DNA from 4 places in the Absiella sp. AM09-50 genome. Region 4 is predicted to be linked to each of the others. Evidence: riboswitches for the same ligand, from Rfam matches in the RefSeq annotation. Region 4 holds a riboswitch; each other region holds the start of a gene.
The links. A riboswitch is a leader RNA that binds a small molecule or an ion and turns the genes downstream of it on or off. The one in region 4 is predicted to bind thiamine pyrophosphate.
Positions count from the first base shown of each region.

Region 1: another riboswitch for thiamine pyrophosphate. It lies ahead of thiC (phosphomethylpyrimidine synthase ThiC); the one in region 4 lies ahead of thiW (energy coupling factor transporter S component ThiW).
Region 2: another riboswitch for thiamine pyrophosphate. It lies ahead of DW114_RS08655 (energy-coupled thiamine transporter ThiT); the one in region 4 lies ahead of thiW (energy coupling factor transporter S component ThiW).
Region 3: another riboswitch for thiamine pyrophosphate. It lies ahead of DW114_RS16805 (HAD family hydrolase); the one in region 4 lies ahead of thiW (energy coupling factor transporter S component ThiW).

Region 1 is NZ_QVFI01000018.1:80,364-86,167, forward strand. Features, by position in the region: gene thiC (phosphomethylpyrimidine synthase ThiC) at 185-1,495, opposite strand; TPP riboswitch at 1,572-1,679, opposite strand; gene DW114_RS14625 (diguanylate cyclase domain-containing protein) at 1,733-5,804, opposite strand, start outside.
Region 2 is NZ_QVFI01000008.1:3,137-8,940, forward strand. Features, by position in the region: gene fusA (elongation factor G) at 1-1,543, shown strand, start outside; gene tuf (elongation factor Tu) at 1,611-2,795, shown strand; TPP riboswitch at 2,883-2,971, shown strand; gene DW114_RS08655 (energy-coupled thiamine transporter ThiT) at 3,011-3,526, shown strand; gene metK (methionine adenosyltransferase) at 3,666-4,841, shown strand; gene DW114_RS08665 (histidinol-phosphatase HisJ family protein) at 4,884-5,669, shown strand.
Region 3 is NZ_QVFI01000025.1:26,127-31,930, forward strand. Features, by position in the region: gene DW114_RS16785 (ABC transporter permease) at 1-53, shown strand, start outside; gene DW114_RS16790 (helix-turn-helix domain-containing protein) at 90-809, opposite strand; gene DW114_RS16795 (GNAT family N-acetyltransferase) at 849-1,445, opposite strand; gene DW114_RS16800 (carboxypeptidase M32) at 1,456-2,949, opposite strand; TPP riboswitch at 3,019-3,124, shown strand; gene DW114_RS16805 (HAD family hydrolase) at 3,166-3,819, shown strand; gene thiD (bifunctional hydroxymethylpyrimidine kinase/phosphomethylpyrimidine kinase) at 3,804-4,595, shown strand; gene DW114_RS16815 (J domain-containing protein) at 4,621-5,804, opposite strand, start outside.
Region 4 is NZ_QVFI01000001.1:192,552-198,355, forward strand. Features, by position in the region: gene DW114_RS00945 (Fic/DOC family protein) at 17-874, shown strand; gene DW114_RS00950 (HAD family hydrolase) at 976-1,794, opposite strand; gene DW114_RS00955 (MATE family efflux transporter) at 1,976-3,352, shown strand; TPP riboswitch at 3,438-3,542, shown strand; gene thiW (energy coupling factor transporter S component ThiW) at 3,775-4,344, shown strand; gene thiM (hydroxyethylthiazole kinase) at 4,289-5,107, shown strand; gene thiE (thiamine phosphate synthase) at 5,104-5,736, shown strand.

The DNA of each region.
Region 1 (5,804 bases), on a different contig from region 4:
ATTTTTTAATCGACGACTTATCGACGACTTATCGACGACTTATCGACGACTTATCGACGACTTTCATTATATTCAATAGTATAACACGTTTAATCATAAAAAAAATGATTAATTCAAATATTTTAATTCACTTCTCTATAACATCCTATAGAAAAACATCGCCGAAATCGACGATGTTTTCTCATTATTCTTCTTCCATGATATCCACGTTTTCCCCATTTAGTATCTTATTCATATTACGAATTGCACACATTTTTCCACACATTGTACATGTATCTTCTCTTTCTGGTGTGCTGTCTTTACGATATCGTCTTGCTTTTTCAGGATCAATCGCTGTTTCAAACATGGTTTCCCAATCCAGATTTCTTCTTGCCATTGCCATCTTGTGATCCCAGTCAATCGCACCTTTAACACCTTTGGCAACATCTGCCGCATGTGCTGCGATTTTACTTGCGATAATACCTTCTTTTACATCATTCACATCTGGTAGACGCAGGTGTTCAGCCGGTGTTACATAACATAGGAAACTTGCACCATAAGTAGCCGCAATGGCACCACCAATCGCTGCCGTGATATGATCATAACCTGGTGCAACATCTGTAACAATAGGTCCTAATACGTAGAATGGTGCGCCTTTACAAATGGTATTCTGAATTTCCATATTTGCCTGAATCTGATTTAAAGGCATATGACCTGGTCCTTCAATCATGACCTGAACATCTTTTTCCCATGCCCGTTTTGTTAGTTCCCCTAATGTCACAAGTTCTTCGATCTGAGAAATATCAGAACCATCTTCAATACAGCCAGGGCGACATGCATCGCCTAAACTTAAAGTAACATCATATTTCTGGCAGATATCCAGCACTTCATCAAATCGTTCATAGAATGGATTTTCATTTCCTGTAATTTCCATCCATGCGAAAATGATAGAGCCGCCTCTGGATACAATGTTTGTGATACGTTTATTGTCTTTAAAGCGTTGTGCTGTACGTTTGTTTATTCCACAATGGATAGTCATAAAATCTACACCATCTTCTGCATGCATACGAAATACATCCATCCATTCCTGTGTTGTGATATCTTTTAATGCCTTATTGTAGTAAACGACTGCATCATAAATTGGCACAGTTCCTAATATTGCTGGACATTCTTTTGTCAGCTTTCTTCTAAATGTTTGTGTATCCCCAAAAGAGCTTAAATCCATGATAGCTTCTGCGCCCATGTTTACGGCACTTTTGACTTTTTCCATTTCCATATCCAAATCTAAACAGTCTTTACTTGTGCCCAGATTAACATTAATTTTTGTTTTTAGCATTCTGCCAATCCCATAAGGTTTTAAACAGGTATGGTTTTTATTTGCCGGAATGACAATTTGTCCTTTCGCAACATAATCGCGTACCTCTTCTACATCCATCTGTTCATAGGCTGCGACAGCTTTCATTTCTTTTGTGATCACGTTGTTTCTAGCAGCGTTCATTTGTGTTGTGTATTCCATTTTCTTCCTCCTAAAAAAAGCTGAACGCCTGCTACGGTGTCAGCTTTTGCTTAGTAAATTTATATCGTGGATTACACTTTCGTCACAATAAAATCCCTTCGCCGGCATTACCCGTATCAGGTTCAGTGGGTCAGGATCTTTATTGATCCAATCTCAGCCATCATTGGCACCCCATTTTTTGTACGTATTTATTAGACCATACATAAACCAATAAGTCAATGTAAATTTTACAATATACTATTCTGCGTAAATATAATATTGATTCTTTCCATTTAATTTTGCACGATATAAAGCTTTATCTGCTTTCTCATATAAGACTTGCAGATTCATTCCATGCATTGGTGCTGTGGCAACGCCAATGGATATATAAACATTTTCATTTCCCTGAAGGGTACAGCATTTCGCAAGACTGTTTTGAATAGCATTGATTTTTTGTTTGATGGCATCTAATTGTTGATATTTCATCAGAACTAAGAATTCATCTCCACCATAACGGCAGAAGATATCTCCATTACCCATATGCGTCATAATCACGGAGGCGATTTCACGTAATACACGATCTCCCTGTAAATGTCCATATTGGTCGTTGATTTGTTTGAAATCATCAAGATCAATCATCATCAATGCATATTTCTGCTTACTGCTGCATAACGCAAGTGCATTACGCATCATTAATTCACCCATACGACGATTATAAATACCTGTCAAAGAATCAAACTGTGCATATTTCTTTTCTTCTTTTGCCAGTGTTTCCTTTTCTACCTGTTTACTGATATTTTGAAGATATCCTATTACTTTGATCAATTCACCATTTTCATCAAAGATAGGCTCACAGGTTAATTTTACCCAGCGATGAAGATTGCTAAATAACATGACTTCAATAATTTCTTCGTTGAATTTATGTTTTAAGATTTTATTTTTCAACAATTCCAGGCTTTTACATCCAGAATATCGATTATAATCACGTTTTAAGAAATCACTCAGTATATAGTTATTATAGTTCTTTACTGCGTTATTGGGATTCATTGTACAGATTTGTTTTAATCCATCTTCATTGATTGTCAGAATATCTCGTTTTGCTTCATATTCCCAAACACTTAGATTTGCCTGATGGATAATGCTTTCATACATCTGCTGGGTAATATTTAATTCTTGTTCCTTATTGATAAGTGCTGTCGCATCCATCATAATTCCATAATACAAAAGATCTCCTTCATATAATCCTCTGTTCATCGCAATCATATGAATATAGCGGGTTTCTTTGTTTTTCGTGATACTGCGAAACATCAGATCAATATCCTGTTTGGTTTTTCTTGCGTTGAAAATGGCTTCATGAACCATCTTTTTATCTCTTGGATCTGTAAAGCAGGTACCTTTGGTTTCTATGATCTGCTGTTTATACTCTTCATGGGAATAACCCATTGTTTTTGAAAGGTTAAAACTATAGAAATATATTTCGTTATTCTCTATACAGAAAACATCTCCCGGTGTATTTGCGACAATGGTTTCCAGTTTCTGTTTCATATTGATAATGTCTGTGATATCTTCAATGATACCTGCAAAGAAACATTCGTTATCTTCTATGATGATCCGTGTTTGATCACGCACCCAGATAATTCCATTGGCTGTATATAATCGGTATTCTCCCGTAAATAATCCTTGATTGCCACGAGAGTAACGTACTGTTTCACGCATGAGCTCTCGATCGGCAGGATATATCAGGTTGATGTATTTATTATCAAAGTTTAGCTCCAGTTCTTCTTTGGTGTATCCAATCATATCAAGGAATCGATCAGATACATGTTTAATTGGAAAATCTGGTTTATCGTAACATTGATGATAGCCTCCTGGTACCAGAGAATTTAAAAGGTTGATATCCTCCTGGGCTTTTCTTAATTCCATCTGTGTATTCATTTTTTCACTGATATCGATACAATAAGAAATTACCGCAAGCTGATCATTTTCAGCCTTAATCACCCTTCCTCTGTTAATGACCCATAATAAGGAATTGTTTTTACGTACCATACGATAGTTTACTGTATATTCGTAGCCCTCATAAAAGTTATCCCCAATATCTCTTTTTACTCGGTTGCGATCTTCTATATAGATTGTGTTCATTAATTTACCATTGATCCCATCATAAAAATCCTGATAAGAATCAAATCCCAGTAAACTGATGATTTCATCATTTGCGAAATACAGGGTAAAGCCTTCATCACAATAACCAGCGATAATACCACCACTCATAGAATTTGCGAACAGATAAGCTGCATATTCTTTATTTTTCATTGCTAAGGATACTTTAGAGCCTTTTGCATTGGAAATACCCAGAATACTTTGAAGTACATTTTGTGAATCCAACAGTTCTTTTTCCTGCTTCTTAATGGCTGTCACATCTGTACACAGGGTATCATAGATATCCACACCTTCTTCAGAGCCAGCATAGTGTACACTGATTTCCAGCCATAGAATACTTCCATCTTTTGCGACATCTCTAAATTCTATGCCTTCATGTTCCGCCCATTTCATAGGGTTTGTCATGATATCCATTACCCGTTTACGATCTTCTTCATAAATCAGGGTATGACTGCCATCTACCGCAATCAGTTCTCGATACTCTGCTTTGTCATAGCCATGTTGCGCTGCTAAGCCCGCACATACCACATGACGGGAAACAATCTTATTGTCTTTGACTTTGAATTCAAGCACATCGCCTGGAATCGTATCTAAAAGACGCAGCATTCCATTTTTCAGATTTACCATTTCACTGTAATCAGAGATTGCACCATAAAATAACTTACTGTTGCCCTGGGTACGCAGGAAGAATAAGCGCATATGCATCCACATGAGTTCACCATTTAAGCGATAACGGCGGAATACGCCGCTTGCGCCCAGCATTGGTGATTTTTCCGCATTATGGAATATTTCCATCACCATTGGCACATCATCAGGATGAATCTGTTTTAAGATATTTTCTTTCCGTTCATTTAAATCAACGGAATTACAACCGGTAATATGATAATACGTATTATTGACCATACGAATTTCCAGCTTATCTCCATCAATCAGTTCATATAAAGCAATACCACCCAGTAAATTATTTAACATCGCTTCGCTGGTAATATCCTTATGAAACAGATCATCCAGCTGTATCGTAGGCAGCTTCTTTGCTAATATGCCACGTGTATCTATTTTATCTTTTTGATTTAATAAGCTGATAAAATCTTTGGTAGACATAGGTTTATAGTAATAATAGCCTTGTACATATTCACAATCCAAACTTAATAGATTCTCAATTTGTTTTTGTGTTTCCACACCCTCTGCAATTAAACGTAGACCAAGCCATTTTCCCATTTGAACGATAGATTCCAATATGCCAGAACCTTTCATTTCACTAATTTCATTCATCTCCAAAAATTTCATATCAATTTTTAAGACATCTACTTCCATATCCTTCAACATATTCAAGGAAGAATAACCACTGCCAAAATCATCCATTAATACAATGAAGCCTGCTTTTCTTAATTCTGTCACTGATTCAATCAGAGAATCATAATTCTCTGTATATGCACTTTCTGTTATTTCTATTTCTAAAATATTGGCTGGCAATTCATATTTTTTTATTAATTCTAAAAATACTTCCGTAATATGATATTGATAAATATCCATACGGGAAACATTGACAGATATTGGCACTACTTCCAGATTAGCCTTGATACGCTCATGCAGCAGCTTACAGACATGTTCCCACACATAATAGTCCAGCTTGGATATAAAGCCGCTGGATTCTAATATTGGAATAAATGATAATGGCGCAAGCATTCCTTTTTGAGGATGATTCCATCTGACTAAGGCTTCCGCACCAATGATTTTATTGGTTCTTGCATTACATTGCGGCTGATAATAGACTTCAAATTCTTCATTTTCTAAGCCATGTTTTACCCCAAACAAAATCTCTTGTTCATTTTCTAGTTTCTGTTTCATCGTTCCATTATAAAAAGCTACACGTGTTGCATAATTGCCTTTAACACTGTTCAATGCCAAAGTAGCCCGATCACACATTAATGTGACAGATATATCATGATCTTCGATGATATAGATGCCACCTGTAGGAAGGAATTTTACATCACTTGCATATCCCTGCATCCATGCAAAGATTTCTTTTTCTATCACTTTCACATTACAATATTTTTCAGGCAGTAACATCATAAAATCATCGCCGCCAAAGCGTGCCCCAATTCCACGACAGGTTCCTGTTTTACTTTTAATTTTTTCTGCGATATAAATCAACAGCTTATCGCCTTCTTCT
Region 2 (5,804 bases), on a different contig from region 4:
TGAACGTAAAGCTGAAATTTATACAAATGATTTAGGTACAGAAATTCAGATTTCTGAAGTACCTGAAGATTTAAAAGACCTGTGTGAAGAATATCGTGGTAAACTGCTGGAATACCTTGCAGATTACGACGAAGAATTCATGATGCAGGTATTAGAAGGTGAAGAACCAAGCATTGACGAAATCAAACGTGTATTACGTATTGCTGTTTGTGCTGGTGATTTCTTCCCTGTATTATGTGGATCAGCATACAAGAACAAAGGTGTTCAGATGGTTCTGGATGCAGTTGTTGACTACTTGCCTTCTCCATTAGATATTCCTGCAATTAAGGGTACTTTGGAAGATGGTACAGAAGTAGAACGTCATGCAAGTGATGAAGAACCATTCTCTGCATTGGCATTCAAAATTGCTACTGACCCATTCGTTGGTAAGTTATCATACTTCCGTGTATACTCAGGTACTGCAAAATCAGGAAGTTATATCTTAAACTCAACAAAAGGTAAGAGAGAACGTTTTGGACGTATCGTACAGATGCATGCAAACTCTCGTAAAGAAATCGAAGAAGTTTATGCAGGTGATATTGCTGCAGCAGTAGGTTTAAAGGTAACTACTACCGGAGATTCTCTGTGTGCTGAAGATCATCCTGTTGTACTGGAAAGCATGGAATTCCCAGAACCAGTTATTGAATTATCTCTGGAACCAAAAACAAAAGCTGACCAGGATAAAATGGGACTTGCTCTTGCAAAACTTGCAGAAGAAGACCCTACATTCAAAACTTACACTGATCAGGAAACAGGTCAGACAATTATCGCTGGTGTTGGTGAACTTCACCTGGATATTATCGTTGACCGTCTGCGTCGTGAATTTAAGGTAGAAGCTAACGTTGGTCAGCCAATGGTTGCTTACCGTGAAACAATTCGTGAAGCTGCTGATTGTGAAGGAAAATACATCAAACAGTCTGGTGGACGTGGTCAGTATGGTCACGTATGGATCAAATTTGAGCCTCAAGAAGAAGGTAAAGGATTTGAATTCGTTGACGCAACTGTTGGTGGTAGTGTTCCTCGTGAATATATCAAACCAACTGCTGAAGGTCTGGAAGATGCATTGCAGAATGGTATCATCGCTGGTTACCCAGTAATCGATATCAAAGCTACATTGTTTGATGGATCTTACCATGATGTCGATTCTAGTGAAATGGCTTATAAGATTGCTGCATCTATGGCTTTAAAAGCTGCTGCTAAGAAATGTAAACCAGTTATCCTAGAACCAGTTATGGAAGTTGAAGTAACTGCACCTAATGAATATTTAGGTAGCGTTATGGGTGACGTAAGTTCTCGTCGTGGTGCAATCATTGACCAGGAAGAAAGAGGAAATGCGATCATTGTTAAGGCACACATCCCATTATCTGAAATGTTTGGTTATGTAACTGACCTTCGTTCATTCACTCAGGGACGTGGAAATTACTCTATGAAATTCGATCATTATAGCGAAGTTCCTAAGAGTATTGCAGAAAAAATCGTTAAAAACAACAGTTCTGAAAATTAATTGTTGCTTTTATAAAAACTTTGAATTAGAATATACATGAAAACTATAAATTAGGAGGAAAATTAAAATGGCTAAAGAAAAATTTGACCGTTCCAAAACACATGTTAACATTGGAACTATCGGACACGTTGACCACGGTAAAACAACTTTAACTGCTGCAATCACAAACGTACTTGCAAAAGACGGTATGGCTGAAGCAAAAGCTTACGATGCAATCGATGGTGCTCCAGAAGAAAAAGAACGTGGTATCACAATTAACACTGCTCACGTTGAGTATCAGACAGACAAACGTCACTATGCACACGTTGACTGCCCAGGTCACGCTGACTACGTTAAGAACATGATCACTGGTGCTGCTCAGATGGATGGTGCTATCCTTGTAGTTGCTGCATCTGATGGTCCTATGCCTCAGACTCGTGAGCACATCTTACTTGCTCGTCAGGTAGGTGTTCCTTACATCGTTGTATTCTTGAACAAATGCGACATGGTTGATGATGAAGAATTAATCGACCTTGTTGAAATGGAAGTTCGTGAATTATTAAGCGAATACGGATTCGACGGAGATAACGCTCCAGTTATCCGTGGTTCTGCATTGAAGGCTCTTGAAGGAGATCCTAAATATGTTGGTGCTATCCACGAATTAATGGATGCTGTTGACGAATATATCCCAGATCCAGTTCGTGACACTGATAAACCATTCTTGATGTCTGTAGAAGACGTTATGACTATCACAGGACGTGGTACAGTTGCTACTGGCCGTGTTGAACGTGGTGTTGTTAAGATGGGTGAAGAAGTTGAAATCGTTGGTATCCACGACACTCGTAAAACAGTTATCACTGGATTGGAAATGTTCCGTAAACAGTTGGAATATGCTGAATCAGGTGACAACATTGGTGCATTGTTACGTGGTATCAACCGTGATGAAATCCAGCGTGGACAGGTTCTTGCTAAACCAGGAACAGTACACCCTCACACAAAATTCAAAGCTCAGGTTTATGTATTGAGCAAAGATGAAGGTGGACGTCACACTCCATTCGTATCTAACTACCGTCCTCAGTTCTACTTCCGTACAACTGACGTAACTGGTGTTATCACATTACCAGAAGGAACTGATATGTGTATGCCTGGAGATAACGTAGAAATGACTGTTGAATTGATTGCTCCAATCGCTATCGAAAACAACACTAAATTCTCTATCCGTGAAGGTGGACGTACAGTAGGTTCAGGTAACGTTACTGAAATCATCGAGTAATTTAAACTTATGATGAAAAGCATTGGTCTATGACTGATGCTTTTTTTACATCTATTGCAATTTCAGATAAAGTGTGTATAATAAATAACGTCATGACAGGGGTGCCTTCGGGCTGAGAAACACCCTTATGACCTGATCTAGTTAATACTAGCGTAGGGAGTCAGATCTATGAATTCTTAGATTTGTTGACTTACGCCTCACGGAGGTGTTTTTTTATGAAAAAATTGACAACATTAGAGTTGGTTTATATGGCATTTTATGCTGCATTATTCATGGTGCTTGATTATTTTACAAATATGATTCCTTTCTTGAAGATGCCAAATGGTGGTTCTATTGGCGTATCGACAATTGCGTTGATCGTTTGCAGTTATCATTTAGGATGGATCAAAGGAACCATCGTTGGACTTGTTTCTGTATTGATTCAGTTTGTGACAGGTCCAATGTATATTCCACAGTTATTGGGATTCCTAATGGATTACTTAATCGCATTTAGTGTATATGGTTTGGCTAGCTTATTTCCAAACTATAAGTATTTCTATTCTGGAATTCTAATTACCAATTTCCTGCGTTTTGCAAGTCATACCATTGGTGGTGTGATTGTATGGGAAACAACATGGTGGGGTTCCATTATATACAATGCGCCATATATGATTGCAACAACGATAGTCGGAATGATTGTTGTGCCAATTTTAGTTGAGCGTCTGCATTTAAACAAAGAAAAAACAGCGTAATTATAAAGATTTGCCCATATGAACAAGAAAATGGGTAAATCTTTTTTTCATGAATTCATGAAATCATTTATATTAAATCTTGTTTTATGAACTAGAATGAACGATAATATAGTGGAACATGAGAAAGGAAATAATAAATATGCTAAATAGACAATTTTTTACTTCTGAGTCTGTAACAGAAGGACATCCTGATAAAATATGTGATCAGATTTCAGATGCAGTATTAGATGCAATTTTAGAAAAAGATCCAATGGCACGAGTTGCTTGTGAAACATGCTGTACAACGGGTATGGTGATGATCATGGGAGAAATATCTACAAATTGTTACGTTGACATTCCAAGTATCGCAAGAAATACGATTTTGGAAATTGGATATGATAGAGCGAAATATGGCTTTGATGGAACGACTTGTTCTGTTTTAACTTCAATTGATGAACAGTCTTCTGATATTGCCATGGGTGTTGATCACTCTCTAGAAACAAAAGAAGGCGGAGAAGAAAACAATGGCGCAGGGGATCAGGGAATGATGTTTGGATATGCCTGCGATGAAACACCTGAATATATGCCAATGTCTATTTCCCTTGCCCACAGACTTGCTAAACAGTTGACAAAAATTCGTAAGGATGGAATTGTAGACTATCTTCGTCCTGATGGGAAAACACAGGTTACGGTGGAATATATTGATGATAAACCTATACGTGTAGATACAATCGTTATTTCAACACAACATTCCGATACAGTTTCTTTAGATACAATTCGTAAAGATTTAAAGGAGTATGTGATAGATGTCATCATAGATCCTAAAATGATAGATGAAGATACAAAGATTTATATCAATCCAACAGGACGCTTTGTAATAGGTGGACCTCAAGGGGATAGTGGTTTAACAGGAAGAAAAATAATTGTAGATACATATGGTGGTATGGCACGTCATGGTGGTGGAGCATTTTCTGGAAAGGATCCTACAAAAGTAGACCGTAGTGCTGCTTATGCCGCTCGTTATGTCGCAAAAAATATTGTTGCTGCAGGCTTGGCTAAACGATGCGAAATTCAACTTGCATATGCAATTGGTATTGCACATCCTGTAAGTATTCTTGTAGATACCTTTGGCACAGGAAAATTAAAAGATGAAGAAATTGCAGAAATTGTTAGAAAAGAATTTGATTTACGTCCTACCGCAATTATAAAAACTTTAGATTTAAGAAAACCTCAGTATAAACAACTTGCCGCATATGGGCATTTTGGAAGAGATGATTTAAATGTAAAATGGGAAGATACAACACCAGCACAGGAATTGAAGAAATATTTGAAATAAGAAACAGGGCGCCTGTTTCTTTTTGTAAGGGAGGAAAGTTATATGCTTGCTGACTATCATATACACTCAAGTTTTAGTGATGACTCTACATATCCTATGGAAGATATAATACAAAAAGCAATTACCATAGGTTTAGATGAAATATGTTTTACTGAGCATGTGGATCATGGAGTTAAAAGCTATGATTCTGATTTTTATAAGGATTATCATGATGAGTTTTTAAGATGTAAAGGAAAGTATCAAAATCAAATAAAAATAAAATTTGGAATTGAATATGGAATACAAACACATACAATTGAACAATATCAACAGGACTTTTATCGCAATGATTTTGATTTTGTTATATTATCCTGCCATCAGATTAATGATATGGAATTTTGGACACAGGATTTTCAGAAAGGGAAAACACAAAAAGAATATAATCTGGCCTATTATGAAGAAATTTATCAAGTAATGCATAAATATAAGAATTATAGTGTGTTAGGGCATCTGGATGCAATCAAACGCGATGATCTTGAGGGAGTTTACCCTTATAAAGAAACAAAAGATATATTGGAGAAGATATTAAAGCTTGCTATTAAGGATGGAAAGGGTATTGAAATAAACACTAGCAATGAACGTTATGGTTTATCAGATTTTACTCCATGTAAAGATATCCTGTTACTTTATAAACAATTAGGGGGAGAAATCATTACGTTTGGAAGTGATACACATAAAGAGGAGCATGTAGGATATCATATTAAAGAGATGAGAAAAGAATTAAAAAGATTAGGGTTTACTAAGTTTTGCACATATGAGCGTATGGAGCCACATTTTCACGAACTATAGATGACTAAAATAGAAGAAATCATCATATTTTTTCTATTTTTTTATGCAATTTTATCGCAAAAATAAATGTAAGCGTATACAGAAAACCATGAAATATATAAAAATAGAGAAACAATAAAAAAGCTGATAAAATAA
Region 3 (5,804 bases), on a different contig from region 4:
TATATATCATTTCAGTGAAATCATTTGAGAAACGCTGTGAAATAGATCAGTAGGATACAAACAAAAAACAGGGCATATGGCATGTCCTGTTATTCATATCGTTTTGCACATACGATGATGGGAATAAAAAATGTTGATAATACGATGATACAGATCAGTGTTTTTTGTGTAATCAGGATATCTGAAAATGAAGTGTTTAAAGATATTCCAAAAAAGAAAGGGCAAATGATCATCATGAGGATGGACCAGATAACAATCGTCATACTGATGCGAAACCAGTTATTATTGTTGAAATGAATACCTGGCATATTCATACGCATGATACCAGTGGATATAAAATGAATTTGATTTTTGTCATAATAATCCGGAAGCTGTTTTGGTGTGAAAAATACGAAGTAGCCTCCTATGACAATCGCAATCACAATGTAGGTAAAATAATCTATCTGTTGTAAAGTATCCATGGTATATATATGTATTAAATACGCTGTAGCAAGTAGGCAAAAGGCAGTTGTGAGTATATAAATCATACGCCAATGCTTTCGCTTATTTTGGGAAATCTGTTTGATTTTCTGAATAACTTCATCATCCTGTTTAGAATCAAGAAGCTTTCCTTCCAATAGTTCATTTATGCTTACATCTAATATATCCGCAAGTGGCTGGATCAACGATATATCAAATAAACAAATATTACGTTCCCATTTACTGATGGCTTTATCTGATACATAAAGTTTTTCCGCAAGCTGTTTTTGTGTAAGTCCCTTTGCTTTTCTTCGTTCTGCGATAAAATTTCCAATGTCTTTATGCTCCATTTGTGCACCTCCTGATATCAGTATACAGAGGTTTTCTTTTTATTGCACTCGACCTGTGGTAGAATCACTATCATCTTCCAGATTTTCGATTCTATGAGGATACATATTCCAATATTTTTGATAAACGAAATCACTTCCATCAAAGTTCATTTGATACATACGAAAGTTTACATCTATATCTTTTGGCATCCAGTGTTCTGCATACGTATAACAATACTTCATGCCAATCGCTTTCATCACATGACCACTTCTTGGATTCAAGACATCATGTGTCGCTGTGATATAAGGAATATCTGTTGTTTTCAACATTTCTATAAAAGCGTTTGCGGCTTCTGAAACGATGCCTTGACGCCAGAATTCTTTGCGTAATGCATAACCAAAATCAAAGCTGTCACCATCACCAACATGAATATATCCAATGGGCTTGTTGTCATCTTTTAAACAGATCGCATAGCGAAAGCCTTCCCCCTGATAATCTAAATAAAAGCTCTTTAAATATTTCTTTGTTTCTTCAAGACTTTTAAAAGGAAACCAAGGTAAAAAGGTATTTACTTCTTTATCTTTCATAATTTCTAATAAAGCTTCTGTGTCTTGTTCATGAAATGGGCGTAAAATTAATCGTTTTGTTTCTATCATAAAAATTCTCCTAAAGTTGATATAATGTGCGATATTTATTCATTAAATAATCGATGTAGTATTGGGCATGAAAGGTGTCACCTGTTGCTTGTTTTAATACTTCATTAGCGTTTTGATAGGCACCAACATAGTGGATATTGTCTTTTAACCATGCCGCGATTTTATCAAATTGATTGTTTCTTAAATAATCTGCCACTGGCAGCTGTTTTTCCATTGAACTATAAAACTGTGCTGCATAAGCACTTCCTAAGGCGTATGTTGGAAAATATCCAAAATTGCCACCACCCCAGTGCATATCCTGTAAAATTCCTTCACGATGATTACGTGGACGAAGCCCCAGATATTGTTCATATTTATCATTCCACATGGTTTCTAACTGATCAAGAGGAATAGAACCATTGAAAATTTCTTTTTCTAATTCATAACGAATTAAAATATGTAATGGATAGGTTAATTCATCTGCTTCTGTTCGTATAAAAGAAGGTCGTGTGATATTGATCATACGCATGAAATCTTCAAAGGATACATGGGAAAGTTGTTTTGGGAAATAGCTTTGAAGGATAGGGTATTGTACCTGCCAGAAAGCTGGATGACGCCCGATATGATTTTCCATAAAGCGGGATTGACTTTCATGCATGGCGTAACCAATATTATCTTTTAAAGCAGTTCCATCATATTCTGGTTTTACCTGTAACGAATATAAAGCATGACCATATTCATGCATTGTGGAAAAGATGCCCGACATAACATCATGTTCATAATAATGTGTGGTAATACGTGCTTCATTTTCACTAAAGAAATCAGTAAATGGATGTTCCGTTAATCCCATAACGCACTTTTCTCGATCTATTCCTAAATAATCTAGTAATTGCGCATTGTATTTTGCCTGCTGATCAATATCAAAACTTTGATGTAATACGGAATCATCGATTTGTTCCTTCTGTTCATTGATTTTTTTGATGAAAGGTACCAGTTGTTCTTTGATGGAATTAAAAAATGCATCATATTGTTTCACACTCATACCATCTTCGTAGCGATCTAATAAATAATCATAGTCTGTACTTTCTTTTTGTACATACGTCAATGCTTCTTTTTGTTTTAGAATCACATCTTTTAAATAAGGTGCGAAAGATGCATAATCATCCTGATCTTTTGCGATATGCCATGCGGCTTCACTGTCATTGATGCTTTTCTGCATTGCGACATATACATCTTTTGGCAATACCCGATCATATTCCATTCCTTTTAGAAACAACGTGATTTCTCTTTTTTCTTCTGTGTCATTTGTGATTTTTCCTAATTCTTCAATCATCGCAAGAGCTTCCTTATCGGTTGCCTTACTGAATGCTTCACCACTTAAATATGCCATAGCTTCATTACGTTTGGCAATTCCTTTCTTTGGCGCAATCGTTGCGATATCATAATACATTGTACTCAATGCGAGTGTGTAGGCCTTTTGGATATCCTTATATTCTTGAAAAGCTTTTCTTAATGTTTCTACCATAATGTTCACCTCTATGCGAATATTGTAACATATCTGCTTTCATTTTTCGTCCCTTTATGCTATGATTACCATGGAAATCACGGGAGTTGGTATGACCGGCTGAGAGGAAGTTGAAAACTTCGACCGATACCTGATTTGGATAATGCCAACGTAGGGAATAATCATTAGTTATTGGAATATTCTCATGTTGGGGATATTCTTTTTTTTGGAGGGTCTATGATAAAAGGATGTATTTTTGATTTAGATGGCACACTGTTAGATAGTATGCATGTATGGGATGATTTTGCATTTTCTTATTTAATCAGTAAAGGAATACAGACAAATGAAAATTTAGATGAAGTATTTTCTACTTTACGCATGGAAGAGGCAGTCGCATATCTTCAAAAACATTATGTACAAAAGGAATCATTAGAAACAGTACATGATGAAGTTTATGCTTTATTGAAAAAACGATATATCCATATGGAGTTAAAACCTGGTGTAAAGGAATGCATACAGAAGCTTTCTACAATGCCAGTGACTTTATGCGTATTAAGTGCCAATCATAAAGAAGTGTGTGAAACAGCCTTGAAAAAACATGGACTATCAAATAAATTCTCCTATATCTTAAGTTGTGAAGATATCCATTTATCCAAAGATGATCCGGCTTGTTTCTATTACGCCTGTGAAAAGATGCAATTAAAACCAGCGGAGTGTATCGTCATTGAAGATGCATTGCACGCTGTATCAGGTGCAAAAAAAGCAGGATGCTATGTGGTAGCCGTGAAAGAAAAAAGCCAGCAGAAAGATGAAGAAAAAATCAGAAGTATGGCAGATGCATACATAGAGGATATGCAGGAACTGGAGGAGATATTATGCAGAAAGTTTTAACAATTGCAGGCACAGACCCAAGTGGTGGGGCAGGGGCACAGGCAGATTTAAAGACCTTTATGGCACATAAGGTATATGGAATGAGTGTGATCACCGCATTGGTTGCACAAAATACATGTGGTGTACGTGATATTATGAATGTAACACCTGCCTTTTTAAAGGAACAGTTTGATTGTGTATTTGAAGATATTTTCCCAGATGCAGTAAAAATCGGGATGGTATCACAACCAGAATTAATCGAAGTCATTGTGGAAAAGCTGAAACAATATCAACCTAAAAATATCGTGGTAGATCCAGTGATGGTATCCACCAGTGGCGATCGGCTATTAGCGCAAAAAGCGTTAACGATGCTGCAAAAAGAGTTGCTTCCACTGGCACAGATTATTACACCAAATATTCCAGAAGCAGAAGTATTATGTGAATTTTCTATTGAGTCCAAAGATGATATGGTAAAAGCAGCACAAAAGATTGCCACAAATTATCATGGCTATATTTTGATTAAAGGTGGACATTTTGAGGATTGTGCAGATGATTTATTGTATCATGATGGAGAAGAAATCTGGCTGCCTTGTGTTAAGATACAAAATCCTAATACCCATGGAACCGGCTGTACCTTATCCAGTGCAATTGCCAGTAATTTAGCATTGGGTTATGACATGGTAAGCAGTGTAAAAAATGCAAAGGCATATATCACAGGTGCATTAAAAGATGGCATGGATTTAGGAAAAGGCAGTGGACCTTTAAATCATTGCTGGAACTTGATGAATAAAGCATAAAAAGTCGCAAATCGCGACTTTTCATTTACAATAATTCCTTTACCAAAGATACATCAATATAAGGGGTAGTGACGCCATTTCCTATCATTTGCGTCGTGTTTTTTGTATACCATATCAAGCTATCATCATACAGTTTTTGGATATTCAAATCTAAATGTAAAGCCAAACGATAGAAATTGCCAATAGAAAGCTTATCATTCTCGACATGTATATCATTGTAATGTTTACCTAATATATCAATGCCGGAAGCATCATGAAGATATTTTTGTACATCCTCTTGATATTTTTCAGGCTGCCACAGTGTAAAATCTAAACGATAAGCAGTGATACTGAAAAACAACCAGTCTTTAATTTCTTTTTCATTCAGCTTTGATAATTCTTCGATGGTTTTTGAATATCTGGCATAATGTGCAAATTTCGCATGTTCTGGCAATCCATAAAACCGGATATCTTTACATATTTCATACAAAGGGGAAGCACATACTTTTTGTACTAGCAAATACAATTCCTTCGCCATCGCATCACCATTTTCGGCAGTAACTTTAATATCAAAACCTTCTGCGTTATCATACATGCGGCTGATAGGATAAATATCCTTCTGATGAACTGTAAAATTGATGTTTAACGAAGAAACAAAAGCACCTGGTAAAGTGTCTTCAAAAATGCTTTTTCCATTTTCATCCAATGATTCTTTCATATAAAAGCTCACATCATTTTCTTCATCATAGCATTTATAGATTGAAATATCTTGATATAAAGGATTATCAGTATTTACTTCCTCTTCTAATGTTACATAATCGCCATAGCGCTCATGTATAACTTGAGGAATCGTACGAATGTTATTATTACCGAATACATAGACATCAATACTTCCGAAAACCATTAGTGATACGATGAATAAAATGACAAAGGTAGACATTTTGATTTCTTTATTCTTATTTTTAGATGCTAAAGATAAGTAACTTAGCAAAATCGCAATGATTATGATGCAATATAAAGGAACCCTGGACTTCCAAAGCGAGGATAAATAAATAAAGAATAATGCAACGACAATGGCGATTATCACACAAACTTTGTGGAAATTCTTATTGTTTTTAACTGTTCTTTTTTGCATCTGTTCATTTAACAATTCTAATAGCTGATTTATTTCTTGGGAAGGTTCTTCTATTTCTGTATAGAATTTATAGAAAGCTGTATTGGCTTCAGAAG
Region 4 (5,804 bases):
TGATAGGAGAATGACAATGAATATAAATGATATTAATCTTGATGAAGAAAAACAGTATAATAAAATAGATGAAGAAAAGATAAAATATGACAAAAAAACCAGACAGCTATATTGGGATATCGCTATTGGTTTAAATGATGTTGATAATTTAAAACCGTCACAATATTTCAAAGAACTAATTAAAGAAAATGTAGAAGGAAATAAAAGTAATTATGAAATTGAATTAGCAATTAAAGCCTACTATAAGGAAAAGGAAGCTAAAAAACAAGTTTTAGAAAGTGAACTAGAATGTGATATGGTTTCACTTAGAATTAAGGAGTTATTAGAGGATGAAAGCTTTGTATTTTTACCAGTCACGTTAAAATTGATACATAAGTATCTATTTCAAGATGTATATGATTTTGCGGGTAAATTTAGAACATATAATATTACAAAGGAAGAAGTTATTTTAAACAATGATACTGTAAATTATGCAAATCATATGATGATTGAAAATGCATTAGATTATGATTTTAAGGAAGAAAAGAAATTTGATTATGCGAATAAAACACTAAAAGAACAATTAGAAAGAATTACAGAATTTACTTCATCTATTTGGCAAATACATGCATTTGATAAAGGAAATACAAGAACAACAGCATTATTTATAGAAAAATATCTTAGATCAAAGGGTTATCTAGTGACAAATGAAATATTTAAAGAACATTCTTTGTATTTTAGAAATGCATTAGTGAGAGCAAATTATTCAAATTATGCAAAAAAAGTTTATGCGACAAATGAATATTTAATTCGCTTCTTTGAGAATCTTTTAATGAACAAAAAGCACGTTTTACATAATCGTGACTTGATTGTAAAGGAATTATTTGAGGAATAATTGGTACTAAGCTGTAGTTTTAACACATGGTGAATATAAAAGAGGATTTTCATGAATTTCATACTAATAAAAAGGCTTGATTTCAAATCAAACCTTTTCTTTTACCATCCTTTTGGCTGAATAACATGCGTTTCCATATAATCTGCCCATCCATCTTCTGCACAGGTTTTCTCTGTGATCTCATCTGCAATTGCCTTAGTATCCTCACTGCCATTACGTAAACAGACGCCCCATCCACTCGCCATTAACATATCGTTATCATTAGAAGTATCTCCAAAAGCAATCACATCATCTAAAGATAAATCATGCAGATCACAAAACTTCTGTAACGTATAAGCCTTGGATACACGATCATCTGAAAATTCTATTAATGTAGACTGTGTCTTAAATGCACGATATTTACCATTTGGATGTTCCTTAAAATAAGCTTCCACCTTTTTGGTATCCTCTTCACTTGTACGAAACATGATTTTCGCATTATCTTCAGTATAAAAATCTGCCATAGAATCCACAACCACAGGCTCCATTTTAGAAGAAGATGTGGACAAACGTACCATTTCATCCAGTTTTCCACATAACAAATGATTCCCTTTATACATCATCGGATTGGTATCAAACTGGCTCATGAATGCAATGACTTCTTTGATCCATTCCTTTTTCATTAGATAATACTGATATTCTTTCTTTACAATACCATCCCATAAAATAGATCCATTTAAAGAAATCAATAAATCTAAATCCTCAAATCCCCATGCATGGATCATTCGCTTCACTTCAATCAATGATCGCCCAGAAGCAATGCCAAAATAAATGCCATGCTTTTGTAACGTTTGAATGACTGCTTTTGCACGTGGTGTCAAGGTCGTATGTTTTACAATTAAGGTATTATCAATATCACAAACAACAACTTTCTTGTCCATATAAGCTCCTTTCAAAGTGTATCTCTATTGATTATTATATCCTTTTTACGAGAAAAAAACAGTGTAAGATTAAGAAAAGAAATGAAATATATAAAACACGTAAAAGATAACCAAACTACGCATTCCAAGGGCGTTTATGACGTGGTATAATGGTAACAAGATTTTAGAGAAGAGGGAGATTATGGATCAAACAGGGATTTTAGAGGGAAATCTGACAAAGGCACTGTTTCGTATGGCGGTTCCTTTATTTTTACTTAATTTTTTAAACTCATTATATAACGTAATTGATACGTTCTGGGTAGGTCAGATTGGTGAACTACAGGTCGGGGCTGTATCACTTGTTGGACCAATTATGTGGTGTGCACAAAGTGTGGCATCTGGATTAAGTGCGGCAGCGATTGCAATCATATCTACCAAACTAGGCGCAAAACAAAAAGATGAAGCTAACCGTTTTGCGACAGCCCTGGTATACTTTGCGTTTATATTTGCGATTATATTAAGCGTTGGCACAATCTTATTTTCAAATACAATATTAGGATATCTGGATACACCAGCCGAAATATATCAGGATTCTCATGATTATCTGATTGGAATATCATTTGATTATCTGGGATTGATCTTATTAAATCTATATATGGCAATTCGTCAAAGTGCCGGGGATAGTAAAAGCGGTGTAAAATTAAATGCGATTGCGTCAATATTAAATGTATTCTTAGATCCATTATTTATCTTTATGTTCCATATGGGCATCATGGGGGCAGCAGTAGCGACAGTATTATCAAAGATTCTTGTACTACCACTTGCTTATCGATCTATTCGCTCAAAAGACAATGAAGTTTATGTGGCGTTTCGTAAATATCCTTTTCAGTTATCTGATGGGAAAACAATTCTACGTCTGTGTATACCAGCAGCGAGTGGTCAATTCTTAGAAAGTTTAGGCTTTGTGATTATGAATAAATATATCGTGTTCTATGGAGCAGTGGCGATATCTGCGTATGGTGTTGGTGGTAAACTTGTGAATTTGATGTATATACCGATTGTATCCTTCGGTTCCATACTTGCGACATTTATCGGTCAGAATTTAGGTGCTGGTAATATCGAAAGGGCAAGAAAATGTTATTGGGTAACCATGCGTATATCCGTGATCAGTGCCATTGCGTTAACGATTATCGGCATGCTGTTGATCAATCCATTTACCCGTATATTTGTTCCAGATGCCAGTGAAGAGTTACTGTCTATTGCATTTGAGTACAATTTTTTCGCATTATTGACAGGTGTTTTTATGGGCTGGTATATGAATTTAAACAGTGTATTCAATGGATCCGGGCATACCAATACTACCTTTATTCTTTCAATGTTGCGGCTATGGGGCTTTCGCATTCCTATGATTATCCTGTTTCATAAGTTCACGGAATTGGGTATTACCGGTATATGGCTTGCGATGTTGTTAAGTAATATTTTAGAATGTATTGTAGGGCAATGGATCTATCAACAAAATCGATGGGTTAAAACAACGCTTGTACAAAAGGAGCTGCAGGAAAGCAGTGTGACTGCATAAAAAGTCTGAATATATCTTATTTCTAATGTAAATCACTATGAAAAAAAGCTCTTGCAATCCTTATTTCAAAGTGGTACCATACTAATGTAATAAAAAGGGGAGCCAATGTGTGCTGAGAGGAAACATTACGTTTCGACCCTGTGAACCTGATACGGGTAATGCCGGCGTAGGGAGTATAACAGAGGTAATCTGAGATATGTCTTTACGTGGATATATCTCTTTTTTATTACTGCTAATGGAAGGGGAGCGCCTTACATTAAAAGATAATCAGCGAGGGAGCCTGCAGACAGGCTGAGAGGAAACTGGCAAGCGTTTCGACCGTACCATATCTGGAAACTGAACCCGATAAACGGCGCTGATTTTTATTTGTATCCTTTTATTTGGTTCAGCATTTCCAGCGAACAAATAGGAGGGTGTTTTTTATGAACAAACAAAATCAAATTTTTCGTAGCGTATTTTTTGCGATGATGGTAGCGGTAGGTGTGGTAATATCACCCATTCTTCGAGTAGAAGGAATGTGTCCGATGGCTCACTTGATCAATATCACAATGGCAGTATTGATGGGACCATGGTATTCTTTGGGGTGTGCTGTAGCTATCGGTATTATTCGTATGGCATGTATGGGAATTCCACCACTTGCATTAACAGGAGCTGTCTTTGGCGCAGCATTATCTGGCATACTATATCGAGCAAGCAATGGAAAAATCTGGGCCGCTGTGCTTGGAGAAATTATCGGTACAGGGATTATTGGTGCTATCGTATCCTATCCTGTTATGGCATATCTATGGGGTAAAAATGGATTAACATGGATGTTCTATGTGCCAAGTTTCCTGATGGGAACCATCATTGGAGGAAGTATTGCTTTCGCATTCCTGTTGAAACTGCAGCATAATGGCATGCTTGCGAAAATGCAGAGAAAGCTTGGAGGTAAGACTTATGAATATACAAGAGGAGTTGTGGCAGGACAAAGCGAAGCTGCACTTGACGCATAATCTGATTCATTGTATCACCAATCCCATATCTATGAATGATTGTGCTAATGCAGTTCTTGCGTTAGGTGGAAAACCAATTATGGCACAACACCCGGATGAAGTAGCACAAATCACCAAAACCGCGAAAGCACTAGCCTTAAATCTGGGAAACTTTGATGATATCCGAAGTAAAGCAATGATAGTATCCATAAAAACTGCTAACGAAAACTACATACCAGTTGTTTTAGATTTGGTAGGTGTTGGCTGTAGCGACTTGCGTTATAATTATGCAAAATCAATGATGGATGCTTACCATATCGATGTAATCAAAGGAAATCTTTCAGAGATTCGTGCAATTGCAGGAAAGCCTGCACATGCACTTGGCATTGATGTTGGAGATTCTGATATCGAACGTGTAGAAGACAGTGCCATCTGGATTCAGGACTTTGCGAAACAAACAGGCTGTTGTATCTTATGCAGTGGAGCTATAGATATCATCAGTGATGGGATACATACCTATAAAGTAGAAAACGGCTGTGAATTATTGACTTTATGTACGGGCACAGGCTGTATGTTAAATGTAATCACTGCGACTTTTTTATCCTGTATGGAGCCTATAAAAGCTTGTATGCTGGCATGTAGCTATTTTGGCGTTGTCGCAGAAAAGTGTCTGAAAGAAACCACGATGCCGGGAAGTTTTCATTATAAATTATTTGATTGGCTGTATGCATTAGAAAAAGAAGAGTATTTAAAATATGCAAAAATAAGTGAGGTAGTGCTATGAGCAAATTAGATTTAACATTATATCTGGTCACAGATTCTACAAATATGACAGAAGATGAGTTTTTATCAAAAGTAGAAGCTGCATGTAGAGGTGGTGTCACACTTATCCAATTACGTGAAAAGAATCGGACAACGAAGGAATATATAGATTTAGCAAATAAAGTAAAAGCGATTAGTGATCGTTATGATTTACCTTTACTGATTGATGATCGATTAGATGTTGCGATGGCAGTGGATGCCGCAGGAGTTCATGTAGGCGCAGATGATATGCCAGTGGCACTCGCAAGAAAACTATTGGGACCAGATAAGATCGTTGGTGCGACCGCAAAAACTGTAGAAGCTGCCATGATAGCGCAAGCAGATGGCGCAGACTACCTGGGTGTTGGCGCAATTTATCCTACAACTACAAAAGTAAAAACAGTTCTTACAAAGGTAGAAACTTTACAAGACATTTGTGAACATGTATCCATTCCCGTTGGCGCAATTGGAGGATTAAATAAAGATAACTGCGATATTTTAAAAGGCACAGATATTGATGGACTCTGTGTTGTATCAGCGATTATGAAACAAGATGATTGTGAAACAGCCGCAAGAGAACTGAAAGCAAAAATTCAAAGTATTTTAAAGTAACAAAAAACACAGAATAGCCAGGGTTCAAATGGTTCTTCTGTGTTTTTTTGTGTTTCCATTATTATCAC